4 regions of the Streptomyces sp. NPDC002698 genome follow, and region 1 is predicted to be linked to each of the others. Evidence: riboswitches for the same ligand, from Rfam matches in the RefSeq annotation. Region 1 holds a riboswitch; each other region holds the start of a gene.
What was found. A riboswitch is a leader RNA that binds a small molecule or an ion and turns the genes downstream of it on or off. The one in region 1 is predicted to bind cobalamin.
Positions count from the first base shown of each region.

Region 2: it holds a riboswitch for cobalamin, as region 1 does, so the genes downstream of both, ACFYW9_RS24365 (CbtB-domain containing protein) here and ACFYW9_RS15045 ((2Fe-2S) ferredoxin domain-containing protein) in region 1, are expected to answer to the same signal.
Region 3: it holds a riboswitch for cobalamin, as region 1 does, so the genes downstream of both, ACFYW9_RS01310 (ribonucleoside-diphosphate reductase subunit alpha) here and ACFYW9_RS15045 ((2Fe-2S) ferredoxin domain-containing protein) in region 1, are expected to answer to the same signal.
Region 4: it holds a riboswitch for cobalamin, as region 1 does, so the genes downstream of both, ACFYW9_RS25190 (cobalamin biosynthesis protein) here and ACFYW9_RS15045 ((2Fe-2S) ferredoxin domain-containing protein) in region 1, are expected to answer to the same signal.

Region 1 covers NZ_JBIAQM010000008.1:255,286-260,226, reverse strand. Annotated here, with positions in the region: gene ACFYW9_RS15060 (MSMEG_1061 family FMN-dependent PPOX-type flavoprotein) at 1-275, shown strand, start outside; gene ACFYW9_RS15055 (hypothetical protein) at 476-1,240, shown strand; gene ACFYW9_RS15050 (ArsR/SmtB family transcription factor) at 1,491-2,285, shown strand; gene ACFYW9_RS15045 ((2Fe-2S) ferredoxin domain-containing protein) at 2,399-2,791, opposite strand; cobalamin riboswitch at 3,122-3,299, opposite strand; gene ACFYW9_RS15040 (hypothetical protein) at 3,606-4,941, shown strand, end outside.
Region 2 covers NZ_JBIAQM010000018.1:48,912-53,852, reverse strand. Annotated here, with positions in the region: gene ACFYW9_RS24380 (nuclear transport factor 2 family protein) at 74-466, shown strand; gene ACFYW9_RS24375 (ferredoxin) at 518-892, shown strand; gene ACFYW9_RS24370 (histidine phosphatase family protein) at 911-1,498, opposite strand; cobalamin riboswitch at 1,715-1,876, shown strand; gene ACFYW9_RS24365 (CbtB-domain containing protein) at 1,914-2,135, shown strand; gene ACFYW9_RS24360 (acyl-CoA dehydrogenase family protein) at 2,368-3,558, shown strand; gene ACFYW9_RS24355 (CoA transferase subunit B) at 3,858-4,508, opposite strand; gene ACFYW9_RS24350 (CoA transferase subunit A) at 4,508-4,941, opposite strand, start outside.
Region 3 covers NZ_JBIAQM010000001.1:296,011-300,951, forward strand. Annotated here, with positions in the region: gene ACFYW9_RS01305 (ribonucleotide-diphosphate reductase subunit beta) at 1-223, opposite strand, end outside; gene ACFYW9_RS01310 (ribonucleoside-diphosphate reductase subunit alpha) at 223-2,604, opposite strand; cobalamin riboswitch at 2,740-2,889, opposite strand; gene ACFYW9_RS01315 (GNAT family N-acetyltransferase) at 2,942-3,463, opposite strand; gene mctP (monocarboxylate uptake permease MctP) at 3,584-4,941, opposite strand, start outside.
Region 4 covers NZ_JBIAQM010000019.1:71,401-76,341, reverse strand. Annotated here, with positions in the region: gene ACFYW9_RS25210 (alpha/beta fold hydrolase) at 1-283, opposite strand, end outside; gene ACFYW9_RS25205 (class II aldolase/adducin family protein) at 412-1,152, opposite strand; gene ACFYW9_RS25200 (anion permease) at 1,647-2,888, shown strand; gene ACFYW9_RS25195 (hypothetical protein) at 2,909-3,127, shown strand; cobalamin riboswitch at 3,286-3,429, shown strand; gene ACFYW9_RS25190 (cobalamin biosynthesis protein) at 3,535-4,506, shown strand; gene ACFYW9_RS25185 (cobyric acid synthase) at 4,503-4,941, shown strand, end outside.

The sequences.
Region 1 (4,941 bases):
GGGCCTGCGTCTCCACCCGCCCGGAGCTGCTGTCCCAGCTGACCGCCGTGGGCAAACCGCCGGCCAGTGCGCTGGTGCTGGGGATCGAGGAGGTCTACCCGCACTGCCCCAAGGCGCTCCTGCGCAGCGGGGCCTGGAAGCCGGACCAGTGGCTGTCGGCGGACGCCCAGCCGACCTCGGCCGAGGTGACGCTGGCTCAACTGCGGATGCCGGAACTGACGATCGCCGACATCGAGCAGGCGGAGGCGGATTCGCTGAAGTACCGCTACGAGTAGCGGGCCGCCGACAGCGATCGCCGAACCACCAGCAGCACGCCGAATCCCCGGACCGGCATGCCCCGAGCGCCGTCGCGGGGCCTCCCGTGAGGTCACCCGCGGCGTCGGCGGTCCGGCCGCCGCCTCGGCGACGGGTTCGCCCTGCCCGATGCCGTCGGAACCGGCGGACAGGCAGGCGATCACCCTTCTACGCTGGCGGCATGACGGGATATCCGGGCTTCGGTGTGCTGCTGGCAAGGCTGTTGGATCACAGGAAGCTGGACATCGGCACTCTGGCACGGCGATCCGGAGTCCCCGAACCCGAGCTCCAAAGGGTCTTCGCCGGCATCGCGCCGAGCCCGTCCCTGCTCCGACAGCTCGGACCCGCACTCGGTCTCCATGCCGCAGACGTGTTCGTGATCGCGGGGGTGGCCGTTCCGGACGACCTCGCTCCCCTGGACGCGGAGGCCGGGGAGTGGGTACCACAGGTCGTGAGGCGTGCCGTAGAGCTCCCGTCCGAGAAGAAGGGCGAGTTGCTCCACCTCGTCCGGTCGTTGCCACAGCGGAAGGTCGCCCAGTCACCGTCGTTCCCGCGGGTCGATGCCCCGCCCCCTGGACCGCCCGGGGCCCTGCTCGTCCGGATGCTCAGATACAGGAACCTGCGTTGGATGGGCATCGCCAGGGTCTTCCACTCCCTGACCGGCCGGTACTGGTCCGCGTCCACGTACGGAATGGTGGGCGCCGGCCGCAAGGAGCTGACCCCCGGCCTCGTGGCCGATTTCGGGACCGTGCTGGGTGTTCCCGTCGGCGACCTGGTCGCCCTGACCGGCGTCCCGCCTTCCGAGGAGCCCCACACGCAGGAACCGGCGGCGGCCGGCGTGGCCACGCTGATCTGGGACCTCCGGCGCCTGACCGCTGACCAGGTGCGGCACACGGCCAAAGCGGCCGCGTCCATGTGGTCACCTCGACCGGATCCCCAACGCTGATTACGTGTTGAGGACCGGTCAGCGTCCACCAGGCAGCCGTCGACCAGATGTCCGGATGCCCTCCCGCGGGCTTCGTCCATACACATCCAGGCGAACTCGTTCGGCGTCGGCACCGCCGAACGGTACGGGGACCCCGCGACCCTCGTCCGGCTGCGGGGCGGACCTTGACATGCAGCCTATTGGCTGCCTAAATTAAAGGCAGCTGGAAGGCTGCATATCGACAGGCGGCGGCCTGGGTACGGGGACGGGCATGGACGAGGTGTTCAAGGCGCTGGCCGATCCGACGCGGCGCGCGCTGCTCGACTCGCTCAACGCACACAACGGGCAGACCCTGCGCGAGCTGTGCACAGGACTCGACATGGCCCGGCAGTCCGTCAGCAAGCACCTCGCGGTACTGGAGGAGGCCGGGCTCGTCACGACCGTGCGGCGGGGCCGGGAAAAGCTGCACTACCTCAACGCGGCGCCCGTACACGAGATCGCTCACCGGTGGATCAGCCGCTACGACCGGACCAGGGTCCAAGCCCTGGCGGACCTGAAACTCGCCCTGGAGGAGCCCGCGATGGACGCGCCGACCTTCGTCTACACCACCTACATCCGCACCACCCCGCAAAAGCTCTGGCAGGCGCTGACCGAGCCCGCCTTCACCCGCCGCTACTGGGCCACGGAGTTCACCACGGACTGGTCCGTCGGCTCACCGATGACCTGGGACAACCACGGCGTACGGATCAGCGACCCGAAGCAGGTCGTGCTGGAGGCCGAGCCCTACAGCCGGCTCTCCTACACCTGGCACGCCATCACCCCGGAGCTGGCCAAGCGCTTCGACTGGGACGAGGAACTGCTCGCCAAGCTGTCCGGCGAGGCCCGCTCGAAGGTCACCTTCACGATCGAGGAGGCCGCCGCGCAGGTCGTGAAGCTCACCGTCGTACACGACGGATTCGAGCCCGGATCGAGCCTGGCCGAGATGGTCAGCCACGGCTGGCCGAACGTGGTGGCAAGCCTGAAGTCGCTCCTGGAGACCGGCGAACCACTCCCGGACGATGCGTGACCGGACGCTCGGCCCGACGTGTGGCCCGAGGTCACCGACCCATGCGATGACGCTGCCGCCCCAGCATCGATGGCGGACCAGAGAAAAGGCGTCAACCAGGCCGGCTTTCGCGCTCATCGCGCCCTTCGGGGCGGGGTGAAGACGTAGAGGTCGAGGATGTCGGGACAGGGGGCGACGCCGGGGCCGCCGGCTTCGACCCAGGCGGCGATGTCGTCCGTGGCCTCGGGGTCGTTGACGAGGCCGAGCCAGACCGGGCGGGCGCCCGCGGCACGTGCGGCGGCGGAGGGCTGGACGACGATCACGTTGGCGTGTTCGCACACGTCGAGGCAGGCCGCGATGCGCACCGGTGCGCTCTCGGCCAGGCGTGCCGTCTGCTGGGCGTGATCCACTCCGGTGACTTTCGGGCTTCCGCAGCAGCAGTCCCGGCAGACGACGACGCGGCACGGCGCCGGTTCGGCGGGGGTTCGCTCCGTAGGGACTTCGTCAGGTCGCTCACGAGATGTCACGCGTCACCCTTCACGCTGCTCGCACTTGGCGATGTCGCCCTTGCCGAGGATCGGGACGCGCGATGCGGCGACAAGGTCGGGTTCGGCGTCCGGGGTCTTCTCACAGAGCCGACGCACGGGTGACTTCGTGCTCGCAGTCGTCGATCCGGGCAGCCCGCGGCGGCGGACTTCGTCGTGTCCTCGGTGTCGTTCTTCGAGCCGCCGCAGACGGTGACCGGCACGGCGGTGACCGGCAGGGCGGGTGTCAACTGACGGGCGGGGGTGGGGAGCACGGGCAGACCTCGGGGTCAGGGCTCGTACGCGGAGCCTGGACTGTGGATGTCCTCCGCGCCGGGGCGCGGAGGTGCCGGCAGGTCTTCGGACTCGGGTTCGTCCGGTCGGGGCGCCTTCCCGGTCTCCCAGTGGCTCGCGTGCCCCGCCCGTTCCCCTCACCGCTGCGCGTCAGTTCCGGATTCGCACCGGATTCCCTGGCCTCGGATGAGGCTCAACTGGCCTGATGAGGCTATCAAGCCCGTCGTACCGTCAGTTCGTGCGATCGGTCACGGGGTACGGCAACCCGGGCCGATGGGGCACGGCTGTGCCCGCCACGCCCTGGAGCACCACGCGGAGGCCCACGAAGCCCATACGCGGCAGCCACTTCCTGGGCCCTTGCACCCGGGCCCACGGGGGGAACCTTCCAGTGATCGCTCATGTCTCGCCTGAACCCGGATGACGCGTCACGGGGTCACCCCCGGGGCCGGAGTCTCTGGCAGCGCTCGTACTCTTCGTTCACTCACATCAATCAATCGCTCGCAGCGAAGAGACGACGGAATCGATGATCGGCAGCATTGTGGCCCTCGTGGTGGCCCCGTTGGCCATGGCCGGGCTGGCCCGATGGGCGGCGGCAAGGAGGCGGCACGGCCTGGCAGCGGGCCGGGCCGTTCACTTCCGCTGCCGACTCGACGGCCGCAAGGGCCGACTGCTGGCCGACCCGCGCCTCGACGGACCCGTCTTCCTCGACCGCTCCGGCAGTGCCACCGCCCTGCCGCGCGGCGGCGAGGCCCTGGACGCGACGGTCACGACGACGGGCCAGGCCGCCTTCGAGAAGGTCGGCCTGCGCTACCGGACGCCCGACGGCCAGGTGTTGCGGCTGGGTCTGGGCACACACGACGCCCGGACGATCGGTGCCTGGCTGAGCGAACAGTCCCACCCGGCCCTCGCACCCGCCCGCCGGCCGCTGTTGCCGACCGCGCCGCTGTGGGCGGTGCTGGCGCTCGTGGCGTCGCTGTCCGTGGGCTTGGCGGCAGCGGATTTCGCCCTGCTCGGGAAACACACCTCCGCCGAGTTCGTCCGTCTGGACCGGGCCGAGGACGGCTGCGTCGTCAGCTGGGACGACGGTTCGCAACATGCGGTTGTGGACTGCGACACGGCAGCTGTCCGTCCCGGCGATCACGTCCCGATCATCGCGCTGCCCTGGCCCTTCCTGGGTGAGGCCATAGACACGCGGACCTCCTTGACGGTGGTCGCCGTCCTCGGGGGCGGCCCCGGTCTGCTCGGCCTTGGCGGTGCACTGGTCATCAGCCCGTTGGTCTGCGCCCGACGCGTCCGGAGGGCGGGCCGGGCCCGACCCGCGATCACCCCGAAGGCGGCCGCGAGCGACAAGGAGGACGACGACGAGGGCGAGGACACGTGGCCCGCTCTCGAGGACGACCTGAACCACGCGACCCTCGCCGCCGCGGCCCGTCACGGCGATCGCCACGCTCCGGGTCCCCGGGTGACCTCGCCACGCCGCGGCTTCGGCCGTACGTCCGTCTCGCCGCGCGTCTGGGTGCTGAACACCGCCCTCGGCACCGGTGCGTGGTACTTCCTGCCGCTCTCCTGCCTCGGCGTCCTCGACGACCCCCTCGACCTCGGGCAGCGGCGCTTCCTCGTGTTCGGAACGGTCGCCATAGTCTCCCTCGCCCGGCTCGGCTGGTTCATCGTGGATCGGTCCGCCCTCTGCGGCCCGGTACTGCGTGCCGCCCGTTCCGCGGCCGGGGACGACGCATGGCAGCCCATGCGTTACATCCGGCTGCACCCGAGTCCCGGAGAGCTGGTGCTGGTCCTGTTCCGCCCGGACGGCGGAGACGTGGCGGCACCGGTGTTCCTCCAGCGGATCTCACGATCCCGCG
Region 2 (4,941 bases), on a different contig from region 1:
CTAGACGGCCTCCGCCCACAGGACTAATCTTATCCGCACCTAATCAATTAATTGAGTAAGAGAGGCGGTCGCAATGAACTCCTTCCGCAAGGCCGTGGAAGCCGGAGACCTCGACGCGGTCGAGGAGCTGCTGGCCGACGACGTCGTGTTCACCAGCCCCGTCGCCTTCAAGCCGTACCCGGGCAAGCCGATCACCGCCGCCATCCTGCGCGGCGTCTGGCGCGTCTTCAGCGACTTCCGCTACGTCCGTGAGATCGCCGGGGCCGACGGCCGTGACCATGCGCTGGTCTTCACGGCCAAGGTCGGCGACAAGGAGATCAACGGCTGCGACTTCCTGCACTTCGACGAGGACGGACGCATCGACGAACTCATGGTGATGGTCCGCCCGTTGTCGGCGGCGCAGGCGCTCTCCGAGGCGATGGGGGCGCAGTTCGAGCAGATCTCCCGGGAGGCGGCCGGAGCGTGAGGGTCCGGATTCGCGCTGTTTGAACCGACTCCCTCCGGCTACCCGGCTGTTGTGACGACGACGACTTCACAGCAGGAGCTCTTCCGGTTCCTGGAGGACCGCTTCGAGTGCGCCCGTGCCTGTGCGGAATGCGCCAGGACCTCCGCGCTGCGCGCGAGTCTCATGGATCCCGACGGGCCGAAGAGGCAGGAGACCGCGCGGCGTTCGGGCATTCTGTGCGCGGAGGTGTGCGAGGCGACCTGCCATGTGCTGTCCCGCCACCCGGGTCGGAACGAGCGGGACGTCCGCGCTCAGCTGGAGTGGTGCAGGGACGTATGCCTGGAGTGCGCCGAGGCCTTCGACGCATGCCCAGGGTCGGAGGCCGCCGCGCGGAAATGCCGTGAATGCGCCCGGTCGTGCACGGACTTCATCGCCACGCTGCGCTGAGTCCGTACGCCGCCCGGGTCAGGCCCGCCCGTCGAGCGGGCGTCCGGCGCGGAGGTTCCAGCGCCCCGCGCGCCCGCTCAACTCCGTGACGGTGAGCGGCGGTACGTCCACGCGCCAGAACGCCGGCTCGGGTGCCCCCAGCGTCCGTACCACCAGGGCCCGTACGACCTCGGGCTCCACCACGGCGACGGTTCGGCCGTCGAGGCCCGCCGCCGCGTCGAGGCGTTCCGCCACCCGGTCGCAGAACGCCCGCACCGACTCGCCGTCGTGCGGCGCCGACGCGGGATCGGCGAGCCAGCGCGCCACCGCCTCCGGCTCCTTCGCGCTCACCTCGGCCAGCGTCGCCCCGCGCCAGCGGCCCACGTCGAGAGGGGCCAACTCCGCTGCCTCGACGGCGCCTTCGAGTCCGAGTGCCTCAGCGGTCTGCCGGCACCGCACGGTGGGGGAGACCCACAGCCGCCCGCCCGCCGGAACGGCACCCGCGTCGGCCGCCGACCGGGCGGCCCGCAGGCCCGACGCGTCCACCGGACTGCCACCGTCGTCGAAGCGGGCCTCGCGCAGCGCCTCGCCGATCGCCGCGGAGATCAAGAACACTCGGCTGGTCATGCCATCGCTCTCATGTGTCGTGGACCCGGCTCGTGCTGTACGGGTCGAGTTCTCTTGCTGTACGGGTCGAGTTCGCGCTGTACGGGCCCGGCTCGTACGGCGTGGACCGTGACCGGAGCCGAACCCCTCGGCCCGGTAGGGTGGTTGCCGCCCTGCCGGCCATGCTCCACGAGTGGTGGGGCGCACAGTGCGCGGGGGTGTGCGCTCTTGGCCGGGATACGGCTTCGCGGTACGGTCACGTGGATATCGACGACGGTTCGGCGGAAGCCCGGTGGAAATCCGGCACGGTCGCGCCACTGTGAGCCCGGTACACGTCACCCCTGCCAGGGGTGACGGACACGGGCAAGTCAGACCCGTGACTGTCGTCCTGTGCACCACCGAGACGGGACGCGAGTTCCCCAGGAGGTTCTGCCCCATGGCGCAGTCCGTCGTTCAGCCGACCGCCACCCCCACCGTCGTTCCCGCCAAGCTGCCGATCGGCGCGATCGCCCCCTGGGCGGCCTTCTTCGGCATCCTGATGCTGGTCCTGCTCTACTTCGTCGGCGCCGAACAGGGCGCCACCTCCCTCGTCTCCGGCGAGAACGTCCACGAGTGGGTCCACGACGCCCGCCACCTGCTCGGTTTCCCCTGCCACTGACGGCGACGGGGAACGTACGAGCCACGATATTCCGCGACGGCCGGGGAATCCGGCCCGCACGAGGGGGCGGTGCCCGGACGACCGGGCACCGCCCCCTCGCATGCGTCGCACCACCCCTCGCCCGCGCCGCGGCTCCGGCATCCGTCTCGCCGGTGTCATCGGCATTCCCAATTTCTGAAACACGTTCTACGGTGTGCGCCGTCAGGTCGGGCCCGGGGAGGCAGGAGGCGCCGTGCATCTCGAATACACGCCGGAGCAGCAGCGGTTGCGGACCGAACTACGTCTCTACTTCGCCGAGTTGGTACCGGACAACGCCTACGCGCGCTACGGCGACCCGGCGGCGCAGAAGCGCTTCTACCGCGAGACGATCCGACGCCTCGGCACGGACGGCTGGCTCGGGGTCGGCTGGCCCGAGGAGTACGGCGGGCGGGGCCTGAGCCCGATGGAACAGTTCATCTTCTTCGACGAGGCGGCCCAGGCGGGAGTACCGCTGCCGCTGATGGCGCTCAACACCGTCGGACCGACGATCATGCGGTTCGGCACGGAGGAGCAGAAGTCGTACTTCCTGCCGAAGATCCTCTCCGGCGAACTCGACTTCGCGATCGGCTACAGCGAGCCCGGCGCCGGGACGGACCTCGCCGCGCTCCGGACCAAGGCCGTGCGGGAGGGCGACGAGGAGACCGGCCACTACACGGTCGACGGCCAGAAGATCTGGACGACCAACGGCGACACGGCCGACTGGGTGTGGCTCGCGGTCCGCACCGATCCGGACGCCCCGCCCCACAAGGGCATCACCATGCTCCTCGTGCCGACCTCCGACCCCGGCTACTCCTGCACCATCATCAACACGCTCGCCTCGCACGACACCACCGCCAGCTACTACGAGAACATCCGGGTCCCCGCCACACGCCGGGTCGGCGAGGAGAACAAGGGCTGGCGGCTGATCACCAACCAGCTCAACCACGAGCGCGTCACCCTCGCCGCGCACGGCACCATGGCCATCCGCGCCCTGCACGACGTCCAGCGCTGGGCGATGGAGACCAAACTCGCCGACGGCCGCCGCGTCGTCGACCTGCCCTGGGTGCGCCGCCTCCTGGCCCGTACGCACACCAGGCTGGACGCCATGAAACTCCTCAACTGGCGGATGGTGAACGCCGTCCAGGAGGGCACGCTCACCCCGCAGGACGCCTCCGCCGTCAAGGTGTACGGCTCCGAGGCGCGCCGGGACGCGTACGCCTGGCTGATGGAGATCGTCGCGGCCCCCGGTGTCCTCAAGGAGGGCTCCGCCGGGGCCGTCCTGCACGGCGAACTCGAACGCGGCTACCGATCGGCCGTGATCTTCACCTTCGGCGGCGGCAACAACGAGATCCAGCGGGAGATCATCTCGTGGATCGGACTGGGGATGCCACGGGTGCGGCGCTAGCGTGATGTGACGAAGCTTTTTAGTTGGCACAAAAGCGGGATAGTTGGCACCGTACACAGGGCGCGGACCTGAGGGTAGCGGGCCCGGCTTGCAGCCTGTCCGAGGCGGCTGACCTGTTGCTTCCTCAGGGCTGTTGAGGTTCCGGCGTGCTGCGCGTTCGTGCCAACTACTCAATGATTGTGCGTACGGAGACGCCGAGGTGCAGATTCTGGTCGCAGGGAGTCCCGAACCGTGTCGAGTCTCAGACGTCCGCGCCGACAGAGCTGCACGCCCTAAGCCAGGAGACGACGCAGCGCGCGTCAGCAGACAGCGGTGGTGCTGTCCACGCGGAGGGGAGCATTCGTGCGGGTGGTGATGTCCTCGATCGTGACGCCGGGAGCGGTTTCGACGAGGACGAGGCCGTCCGGGGTGATGTCGAGGACTCCGAGGTCGGTGATCACACGGTGCACGCACTGTTCTCCCGTGAGCGGGAGGGTGCATTCCTTGAGGATCTTGGGGCTGCCGTCCTTGGCGGTGTGTTCCATGAGGACGATGACCCGGCGGGCGCCGTGGACGAGGTCCATGGCTCCGCCCATGCCTTTGACCATCTTGCCGGGGATCATCCAGTTGGCGAGGTCGCCCCGCGCCGAGATCTGCATGGCACCCAGCACGGCTGTGTCGATGTGGCCGCCTCGGATCATGCCGAAGGAGAGGGCGGAGTCGAAGAAGCTCGCGCCGGGCAGGACGGTGACGGTCTCCTTGCCCGCGTTGATGAGGTCGGGATCGACCTCCGTTTCCGTGGGGTAGGGGCCCGTACCGAGGATGCCGTTCTCCGAGTGCAGGACCACATGCACGCCGGCCGGCAGGTGACCGGGGATCAGCGTCGGCAGGCCGATGCCCAGGTTGACGTAGGAGCCGTCGGTGAGTTCGGCGGCGGCGCGGGCGGCCATCTGGTCGCGGGTCCAGGCCATCAGGAACGTACCGTCCTCTTCTCGATCTTCTTGTCGGCGGCTTCCGCGGCGGTGAGCGCCACGATCCGCTGGACGTAGACGCCGGGCAGGTGGATTTCGTCGGGGCGCAGCTCGCCCGGCTCGGCGAGTTCCTCGACCTCGGCGATCGTGATGCGGCCGGCCATCGCGGCCAGCGGGTTGAAGTTGGCTCCGGCTTTCCGGAAGACGAGATTGCCGTGACGGTCACCGCGCCAGGCCCGTACGAGAGCGAAGTCGGTGATGATGCTGTGTTCCAGGACGTGTGTGCGGCCCCCGAAGTCCCGGGTTTCCTTGGGCGGGGAGGCCACGGCGACCGAGCCATCGGGCCCATACCGCCAGGGCAGTCCGCCCTGGGCGACCTGCGTACCGACGCCTGCTGGGGTGTAGAAGGCCGGAATACCGGCGCCGCCGGCCC
Region 3 (4,941 bases), on a different contig from region 1:
CGATCATGTGCTGCTCACCCGGCGTCAGCTTCGCGAGGTCGGCGACGTCCGAGTGGAGGTCGACCTCCTCGACGGTCCAGGTGTTCTTGATCGCGTCCCGGTAGCGCTCGTAGAAGTCCGGGTAGCGCATGGGGCGGAGAGTCAGTTCGAAGCCCGGGTCGAGCAGGTTCTTCTCGGACGCGGCCTTCTCGGACACGGCCTTCTCGATGGTGGTGTCGCTCATTACTGGCAGGCCTCGCAGGACTCGGGGTTTTCCAGAGAGCAGGCGACGGCGTCGGGGTCGGCGGCCTGCTGGACGGGGATGGTCTTCTCGGGCTGCGCCTGTGCCTGGGCCGCGCGGGCGATGCGCGTCGCCGGGCGGGAACGCAGGTAGTACGTCGTCTTCAGGCCCGACTTCCAGGCGTAGGAGTACATCGAGGAGAGCTTGCCGATGGTCGGCGTCTCCAGGAACAGGTTCAGCGACTGGGCCTGGTCCAGGAACGGGGTCCGGGCGGCGGCCATGTCGATCAGGCCGCGCTGCGGGATCTCCCACGCCGTGCGGTACAGGTCGCGGACGTCCTGCGGGACCCAGGTGAAGCCCTGCACCGAGCCGCTGGACTCGCGCAGCGCCTCACGGGTCTGCGCGTCCCACACGCCGAGCTTCTTCAGCTCGGCCACCAGGTAGGAGTTGACCTGGAGGAACTCGCCGGAGAGCGTCTCGCGCTTGAACAGGTTCGACACCTGCGGCTCGATGCACTCGTACACGCCCGCGATGGACGCGATGGTCGCGGTCGGCGCGATGGCCAGGAGCAGCGAGTTGCGCATGCCGACCTCGGCGATCCGCTGCCGCAGGGCCGCCCAGCGCTCCGGCCAGTTCAGCTCGACGTCGAAGTGGTCCGGGTGCAGGACGCCACGGGCGGTACGGGTCTTCTCCCAGGCCGGGAGGGGCCCGTTGCGCTCGGCGAGGTCCGCGGACGCCTCGTAGGAGGCGAGCATGATGCGCTCGGCGATCCGAGTGGACAGCGCGCGGGCCTCGGGAGAGTCGAAGGGCAGCCGCAGCTTGAAGAAGACGTCCTGGAGACCCATCGCGCCGAGGCCCACCGGACGCCACTTGGCGTTGGAGCGGCCCGCCTGCTCGGTCGGGTAGAAGTTGATGTCCACGACACGGTCGAGGAAGGTGACCGCGGTGCGCACGGTCTCGTCGAGGCGCTCCCAGTCGATGCCGTCACCGACGACGAACGCGCCCAGGTTGACCGAGCCCAGGTTGCAGACCGCCGTCTCCCCGTCGTCCGTGACCTCCAGGATCTCGGTGCACAGGTTCGAGGAGTGGACGGTGTGACCCGGCTCCGCCGTCTGGTTGGCGGTGCGGTTGGCGGCGTCCTTGAAGGTCATCCAGCCGTTGCCGGTCTGCGCGAGGGTGCGCATCATGCGGCCGTACAGGTCGCGGGCCGGGATGGTCTTCTTCGCGAGGCCCGCCTCCTCGGCCTTGCGGTACGCGGCGTCGAACTCGTCGCCCCACAGGTCGACCAGCTCCGGCACGTCGGCGGGGGAGAACAGCGACCAGACGCCGTCCTCGTTCACCCGGCGCATGAACTCGTCCGGGATCCAGTGCGCGAGGTTCAGGTTGTGCGTACGCCGGGCGTCCTCACCGGTGTTGTCGCGCAGCTCCAGGAACTCCTCGATGTCGGAGTGCCAGGTCTCCAGGTACACCGCGGCCGCGCCCTTGCGCCGGCCGCCCTGGTTCACCGCGGCGACCGAGGCGTCGAGCGTCTTGAGGAACGGGACGATGCCGTTGGAGTGCCCGTTGGTGCCGCGGATCAGCGAACCGCGCGAACGGATGCGGGAGTACGAAAGGCCGATGCCGCCCGCGTGCTTCGACAGGCGTGCCACCTGGTGATAGCGGTCGTAGATGGAGTCCAGCTCGTCCAGCGGGGAGTCGAGGAGGTAGCAGGACGACATCTGCGGGTGCCGCGTACCGGAGTTGAAGAGCGTGGGGGAGGAGGGGAGGTAGTCGAGGCGGCTCATCAGCCGGTAGAGCGCGGCGACCTCGTCCACCGAGCGGGCGGTGTCGTCCTCGGCGAGGCCGGACGCCACCCGGAGCATGAAGTGCTGGGGCGTCTCGACGACCTTGCGGGTGATCGGGTGCCGGAGCAGGTAGCGGCTGTGCAGCGTGCGCAGCCCGAAGTAGCCGAAGCGGTCGTCGCCCTCGGAGTCGACCAGCGCGTCGAGACGGGCCGTGTGCAGCCGGACGAACTCGGCCGTGCGGTCGGCGATCAGGCCCTCGCGGTGGCCGACGGCCACCGACTCGGAGAAGGTCGTGACGCCCTGGGAGGCGGCCTCCTCGGTGATGGTGATCGCCAGCAGGCGGGCGGCGAGCCGGGAGTAGACGGGGTCCTCGGAGATGAGACCCGCGGCCGCCTCGGTGGCCAGTTCGCGCAGCTCGGCCTCGTCGGCGCGGGCGGACCGGCCGCGCAGCGCCGCGGCGGCGACCCGGCCGGGGTCGGCGTCGGGGAGGTCGGCGGTGAGACCGGTCAGGGTCCGCAGCAGCGCGGTTCCGGGACCGTCGGTCTCCACCCGGGCCTGCTGCGCGGTCACTGAAGCCGGATCGGCTGGCGCGATGGTCACGTGGGGATCTCCCTCGCTCGGCACGGGGCCTTGCGGGCAGGAGCGGGGCACACGGGAGCGCTTCAGGGCAGCAGCGCACCACGCGTCCACCAGCCCATTCCGCGAGGCCCGGACGTCGTCGGCACCCGGGCCGGACGGCCGGGGCGCGCTGTCGGCAGGTCCTCGGACTGACACGAGAGCGGGCACGCGAACACGCGAACACGCACAAGTACACCGTTGCGGGACAGTTCCGGATTCGCACCGGATTCCCCTGCGGCGACAGCGACCTTGAGCATACATCTTGTGCCGGGCTTCGGGACTGCCCCCACATCTTGTGTCCGCTTGGTGCCGAAGAGCGCTACGGAGTGTGCCGGAGCGTCAACTCGTAAGTGAGCAGCCGGATGTCGTCGAGCTCCGGAAGCGGGTTCCAGTCGCGGTCGGGCGTGCGGGTGAAGCCCACGCGCTCGTAGACGCGGTGGGCGCTGCGCATGCTGCCCTGGGTGGACAGCACCACGCGCGTGCAGCCGCCCTCCAGAGCCCGTGCCCGCCCGACACAGGCGCGCACGAGGGCCTCACCGGCCCCCCGGCCGCGTGCCTCCCGGGCGACCGCGAGCATCCGGATCTCGGCCTCCCCGGCGCGCGCGAAGTCGGCCATGGGGCTGCCGTCCGTCACGAAGGTCACACTGCCGAGCACCCGCTCCCCGTCCACGGCGACCAGCACTTCGGAGACGGCCGCGCGCCCCGCGACGTCCCGCAGCTTTCCGAGGTACCGGTCGCTCTCCCCGAAGTCGAGCAGTCCGTCGCCGAGATAGGCCTCGGCCGTGATCTCGGCCACCGTGGGGTACTCCTCGGGCCGCGCGGGCCGGATGACGATGTCCATGCGGGTGAGTGTGCCCGACCGGCACGGCGACGGGCCGCCGGGTTTCCACCGGCGGCCCGTCGTTCCCGGCTGTCGCCGGGACCTGCCCCGTGGCCTCGCGGCCGGACAGGTGTCGCTCTCCTAGTGGCTCGCGTCCGCCGTGGCCGGCGGGAGCTCCGTCTCGACGCCCGGGTCGCCCGCGTCGGCCGTGTAGTCGCCGGGCGAGGTCTCGTCCACGCCCTCCGGGGCCTTGAACGCCCTGAGGGCGAAGGTCAGGACGACGGCCACGGCCACGTTCAGGACGAACGCCGTCAGGCCGATGTAGCCGATCTCCCCGATCCCCGGGATCTCCTTCGAGCTGCCGCCGAAGTGCTTCTGGGTCGGCGAGGCCACACCGTAGGCGGCGATCGTGCCGTAGAGCATGCCGACCGCCCAGCCGCCCAGCAGCGCCCAGCGGTGGAACCAGCGGGTGAACAGCCCGCCGACCAGGGAGGGGAAGGTCTGCAGGATCCAGATGCCGCCCAGCAGCTGGAAGTTGATCGCGACGGTCTTGTCCATGGTCAGGACGAAGACCAGCGCGCCCACCTTCACCAGGAGCGAGACCAGCTTGGAGACCTTGGTCTCCTGTCGCGGGGTCGCGGCCGGGTTGATGAAGTCCTTGTAGATGTTGCGGGTGAAGAGGTTCGCGGCCGCGATCGACATGATGGCCGCCGGGACGAGCGCGCCGATACCGATGGCGGCGAAGGCGACGCCCGCGAACCAGTCGGGGAACATGTTCTCGAAGAGCTGGGGGATGGCGAGCTGGCCGTTGGTGACCTTGACGCCGGCCGCGATCGCCATGAACCCGAGCAGGGCGAGCAGGCCCAGCATCAGCGAGTACAGCGGCAGGATCGTCGTGTTGCGGCGGATCACCTCCCGGCTGCGGCTGGACAGCGTCGCCGTGACCGAGTGCGGATACATGAACAGCGCCAGCGCCGAGCCGAGCGCGAGGGTGGCGTACGTCCACTGGCCCGCCTGGGCGGGGACGAGCCCCCCGGCGCCCGCGGCCGTGTACTTGTCGCTCGCCGCCTTGAAGATCTCGTCGAAGCCGCCCAGCTTGATCGGGATGTAGATGACGGCCACCGCGATCACGATGTAGATCAGGGCGTCCTTCACGAACGCGATCAGAGCGGGGGCCCGCAGGCCCGAGGAGTAGGTGTACGCGGCCAGCACGCCGAAGGCGATGAGGAGCGGCAGGTCCTTGACGAGCCAGTTGGTGCTGTCGCCTCCGCCCACGCCCATCACGTCCAGGACGGCCTGGATGCCGACGAGCTGGAGCGCGATGTACGGCATGGTGGCCAGGATGCCGGTGACGGCCACGGCGAGGGACAGGCCCTTGGAGCCGAAGCGGCCGCGCACGAAGTCCGAGGTCGTCACGTAGCCGTGCCGGTGGGAGACCGACCACAGGCGGGGCAGGAAGGTGAAGATCAGCGGATAGACCAGGATCGTGTACGGCACGG
Region 4 (4,941 bases), on a different contig from region 1:
TGTCGGCGGTGTGGGGCACGGAGTTCTGGAGGGGGCCGACGACCGCGTGGGAGCCGTCGCCCGCGAGGCCGTAGGTTCCCGGACGCCGGGACGCGAGGGCCCGGGTCAGAGTGATCCCGCCCGACGTCGTGGCGTGCACGGTGAGCCGGGGCTCGGTGGGCAGGGGCTTGCCCGGCCTCGTCTTCAGCGCGGCATCACTGGCGAACCGGCCCGCCGCCACGGAGGCCGCGCCCGCGGCTATGGCTACGGTGACGGCCGCTGCCGTGGCTCTTAGGGTGCGCACCCGACCAGTTTCCCGGGGGACCCGGCCATCGGCCAGCGGGAGCGCCTCCAGGGGTGACGGCCGACGCTCGCCGGACCCCCGCGCCGGTGCTCGCCGGGCCCCTCACCGGGCGGCGCCGCGGCGGCGCCTCACTCCTGCTGGCCGTACCCCCGCAGCCGCTCCCCCGCCTCCGCGAGCTGGTCCGGTGAGAGCAGGGCGGGAGCGAGCCCGGGGACCGAGGAGGACAGGAGCCAGACGCGGCACATCCATTCCAGCTGGGCCGTGCGGTCGTACGCCTGGTCCAGCGAGTCCCCGTACGCGATGGTGCCGTGGTTCCGCAGGAGGCAGGCGGTGCGGCCGGCCAGGGCCCGGAGGGTGCTCTCGGCCAGTTCCGGTGTGCCGTAGGCCGCGTAGGGGGCGACGCGGACCGGGCCGCCCAGGGCCGCCGCCATGTAGTGGACCAGCGGGAGTTCGGGGACGAGGAGCGAGACGGCCGTCGCGTGCGGCGCGTGGGTGTGGACGACGGCCCGTGCCCCGGTCGCGCGGTAGACCGCGAGATGCATCGGCAGTTCGCTGGTCGGGCGCAGCGATCCGAGCACCTGCCGGCCGTCGAGGCCGACGCCGACGATGCCGTCCCGCGTCAGCCGGTCGTAGGGCACGCCCGTGGGGGTGACCAGGACGGTGTCTCCGACGCGGACGGAGACGTTGCCGGAGGTGCCGACGACCAGCCCGTCGGCGACCGTGCGCCGGGCCGTGGAGACCAGTTCGTCCCAGGCCCGCCGGAGGGTGTCCCGCGCGTCCGGCCCGTCTCGCTCGTCGCGTTCGCGGGCCTCGCCCGTCGTCCGTGCGTGCTCGTGCCCGACCCGTGCGTCCCGGTGCGGCTCAGTCATGACGCGATCCTGCCAGGCACCGCGTTCCACGCACCCCGCGCGAGCGGGCTTCGGGGCGGCGGCGGGCCGCCAACAGCACACGGTTGCATGTGACTTGCATCACATCACACCGAGGGGACGCCCGCGGCGCCCCGGTCGGACATTTGCCGCGGATCACACCCCGTGGTCGGGTCGCTACGGCCCGGTCGGCACCCGGACCCCGTCCCCGGAGCGGCCCTTTCGGGTTTCCGGGCGCCGTGACCACGGCTACAGCCTGCGAGTGACGGGGATCTCACCCCTCAAACCCGTCCCGACCAGGACGGTCGACCATGAGCCCCGACCCCAACCGGAGTACGGAATTCCGCATCCGTTCGAACCCGGCGAGCCGCCCGTCGGCATAAGCGGAATGACGATCCACTGTTCAGGACACCACCAAGTCCGACTCAGTTCATCTTCCGTTCACCCAGGTTGCCTACGTTCCCCCTGCCACTGACGTCCAACAGAAGCCTGGGTAAATGGAACACATCACGCTCCTCCTCGGAATCGTGATCGTCACCGCTCTCGTGTTCGATTTCACGAACGGTTTCCACGACACCGCCAACGCGATGGCCACCACCATCTCGACCGGCGCACTCAAGCCCAAGGTCGCGGTGGCCATGTCCGCCGCCCTCAACCTTGTCGGCGCCTTCCTCTCGGTGGAGGTCGCCAACACGATCTCCAAAGGCCTCGTCGACGAATCCGGCATCCAGCCAGAAGTGATCTTCGCCGCCCTCGTCGGCGCGATCCTCTGGAACCTGGTGACGTGGCTCGTCGGACTCCCGTCCAGCTCCTCGCACGCCCTCATGGGCGGCCTGGTCGGCGCCACCATCGCCTCCGCCGGTACCGGCGCCGTGCACGGGGACGTCCTGGTCGGCAAGGTGCTCCTGCCCGCCGTCGCCGCCCCGGTCGTCGCCGGCCTGGCCGCGATGTTCGCCACCCGGCTGTCGTACAAGCTCAGTGGCAACGCCGACACCAAGGCCACCAAGAAGGGTTACCGCGTCGGCCAGATAGCCTCCGCGGGCCTGGTCTCGCTGGCCCACGGCACCAACGACGCGCAGAAGACGATGGGCATCATCACCCTGGCCCTGGTCGCCGGTGGCGCCGTCGCTCCCGACTCCGACCCGCCGGTCTGGGTCATCCTCTCCGCCGGTCTGGCCATCGCGCTCGGCACCTACCTGGGCGGCTGGCGCATCATCCGCACGATGGGCAAGGGCCTGACCGACCTCCAGCCGCAGCAGGGCTTCGCCGCCCAGACCAGCGCGGCGACGGTCATCCTGGCCTCCTCGCACATCGGTTTCTCCCTCTCCACCACGCACTCGGTCTCCGGCTCCGTGATGGGCGCCGGCCTCGGCCGCAAGGGCGGTGTGGTCCGCTGGTCCACCGCCAAGCGGATGGTCGTCGCCTGGGTCCTCACGCTGCCCGCCGCCGCCCTGGTCGGCGCCGGTGCCGAGTGGGTGACCGGTTTCGGTACCTGGGGCACCGCGCTCGTCGCCGTGTTCCTGGTCGGCTCCAGCTTCGCGATCTGGCGCCGCTCGCGCCGCGAGGTGATCGACCACACCAACGTGAACGACACCGAGGAGCCCTCCGGTGTGGTGACGCAGGCCATCGCCGCCGTCACCCCGCCCCCGGCCGGCACCGTGGCCGAAGGCCTCACGGCCACCATCCCGGCTCCGGCCGAGCCCGCGGTGAACCCGCCGGCGCCGTCCCGAGTGGCCTGAGAACCGAAGGAAGAAACAGCATGAGCATCGACTGGTCAGCCCTCGGGTCCGTCTTCGGGGTCAGCCTCGGAGTGACCGTGGCCCTCGTCGCCCTCTTCACCCTCGGCGTCGCCGGCCTCTCCAAGAAGGAGTCCGCCCAGGGCGGATCCGCGGTCGCGGCGGCCACCGGCGCGTACGTCTGCTTCGCGGCCTGCGCCGCGGCGGTGGCGTACGGCATCTCCCTGATCATCACCAAGTAGCCCGGCGGACGCCGCCCGGAACCGGGCCGCGCCGAGCGGTACCGCGCGTGGGGTGCGGGACGGATCACCGTCCCGCACCCCACGCGTATGCCGTCCCGCCCCCACGCGTATGTGGGCCTGCGCACACTGTCCCTCCGCAGGTCAACAGTCAGTTGACGGCCGTTCTCACCCCGTGGTGGACTGCCGGAGCCAAGTACGGCGGCATGAGAGGAAGCCGGTGCGAATCCGGCGCGGTCCCGCCACTGTCATCGGGGAGGAAACTCCCCGGGAGCCAGGAACTCTCACCGCCGGTCTCGTCGAACCAGGGCGTGGACACCCTGAGTGAGGACATATCGCCATGCGCGGCTGCCCGTTGCCCGTTTCGCTGAGTACGAGGGTTCCACTCCACCCCACGGCCGGCTGACCCCGTGCGTGCCGATCGCGTCTTCGCGTACGGCGCCGCCGCCGGCCTCCTCGGCGACCTGCTGCTCGGCGATCCCCGCCGGGGGCATCCGGTCGCCGCGTTCGGGCGGGCCGCCGCGGCCGTGGAGCGGACACTGTGGCGGGACCACCGCGGGTGGGGCGCCCTGCACACCGCCGTCTGCGTCGGCGGTGCCACCGGACTCGCCGCACTCGCGGGCCGTTGCGTAAGCGGCTCACGTACCGCCTCCGTCGCCCTGACCGCCGCCGCCACCTGGGCAGTCGTCGGAGGAACCTCCCTCGGCCGCGAGGCGCGGGCGGTCGGCGGCGCCCTCGCGGCCGGTGACCTCGAAGCGGCCCGGGAGCGGCTGCCGCACCTGTGCGGACGCGATCCGCAGGCGCTGGACGCCGACGGCGTCGCGCGCGCCGTCGTCGAGTCCGTCGCCGAGAACACCTCCGACGCCGTCGTGGGCGCTCTGGTCTGGGGCGCCGTCGGCGGTGTGCCGGGACTCGTCGCCTTCCGCGCCGTGAACACGCTCGACGCGATGGTCGGACACAAGTCCCCCCGCCACCGGCGCTACGGCTGGGCCTCCGCCCGGCTCGACGACCTCGCCGGCTGGCCCGGAGCCCGGCTGACCGCCGTCCTCGCGGCCGTGGCCGGATCCGACCCGCGCGGTGCCGTACGCGCCTGGCGCGCGGACGCCCGCAGGCATCCGAGCCCCAACGCCGGGCCCGTGGAGGCCTCGTTCGCGGGCGCGCTCGGCGTACGGCTCGGCGGCACCCTCTCGTACGGCGGACGGGTCGAGCACCGGCCCGTGCTCAACGGCGCGGGGCGCGCCGTCCACGTCCACGACATCGAACGGGCCGTACGGCTGTCCCGGCGCGTCGGCTGGCTCGCGCTCGGCGTGAGCGCCGCCGGACGGGTTCTGCTCACCGGAACCGGACGGGTTCCGGCCACCAGGAAGGGGCGCACCGCATGAGCGGCGGACTGCTGATCGCCGGGACCACCTCGGACGCCGGCAAGAGTGTCGTGACCGCCGGGATCTGCCGGTGGCTGGCCCGCCAGGGCGTCAAGGTCGCGCCCTTCAAGGCACAGAACATGTCCCTGAACTCGTTCGTGACGCGCGAGGGCGCCGAGATCGGGCGGGCGCAGGCCATGCAGGCGCAGGCCGCCCGGGTGGAGCCGACCGCGCTGATGAATCCCGTGCTCCTCAAGCCGGGCGGCGACCGCACCAGTCAGGTCGTCCTGATGGGCAGGCCGGTGGGCGAGATGAGCGCGCGCGGGTTCTTCGGAACGGCCGGGCCCGCGGAGCGGCCGCCGTCGGCCGAAGCGTCCGCCGCCTCCGCCGCCTCCGCCGGGGACAGGCTGCGCGGGGGGCGCCAGGAAGCACTCCTGGCGACCGTCCTCGACTGTC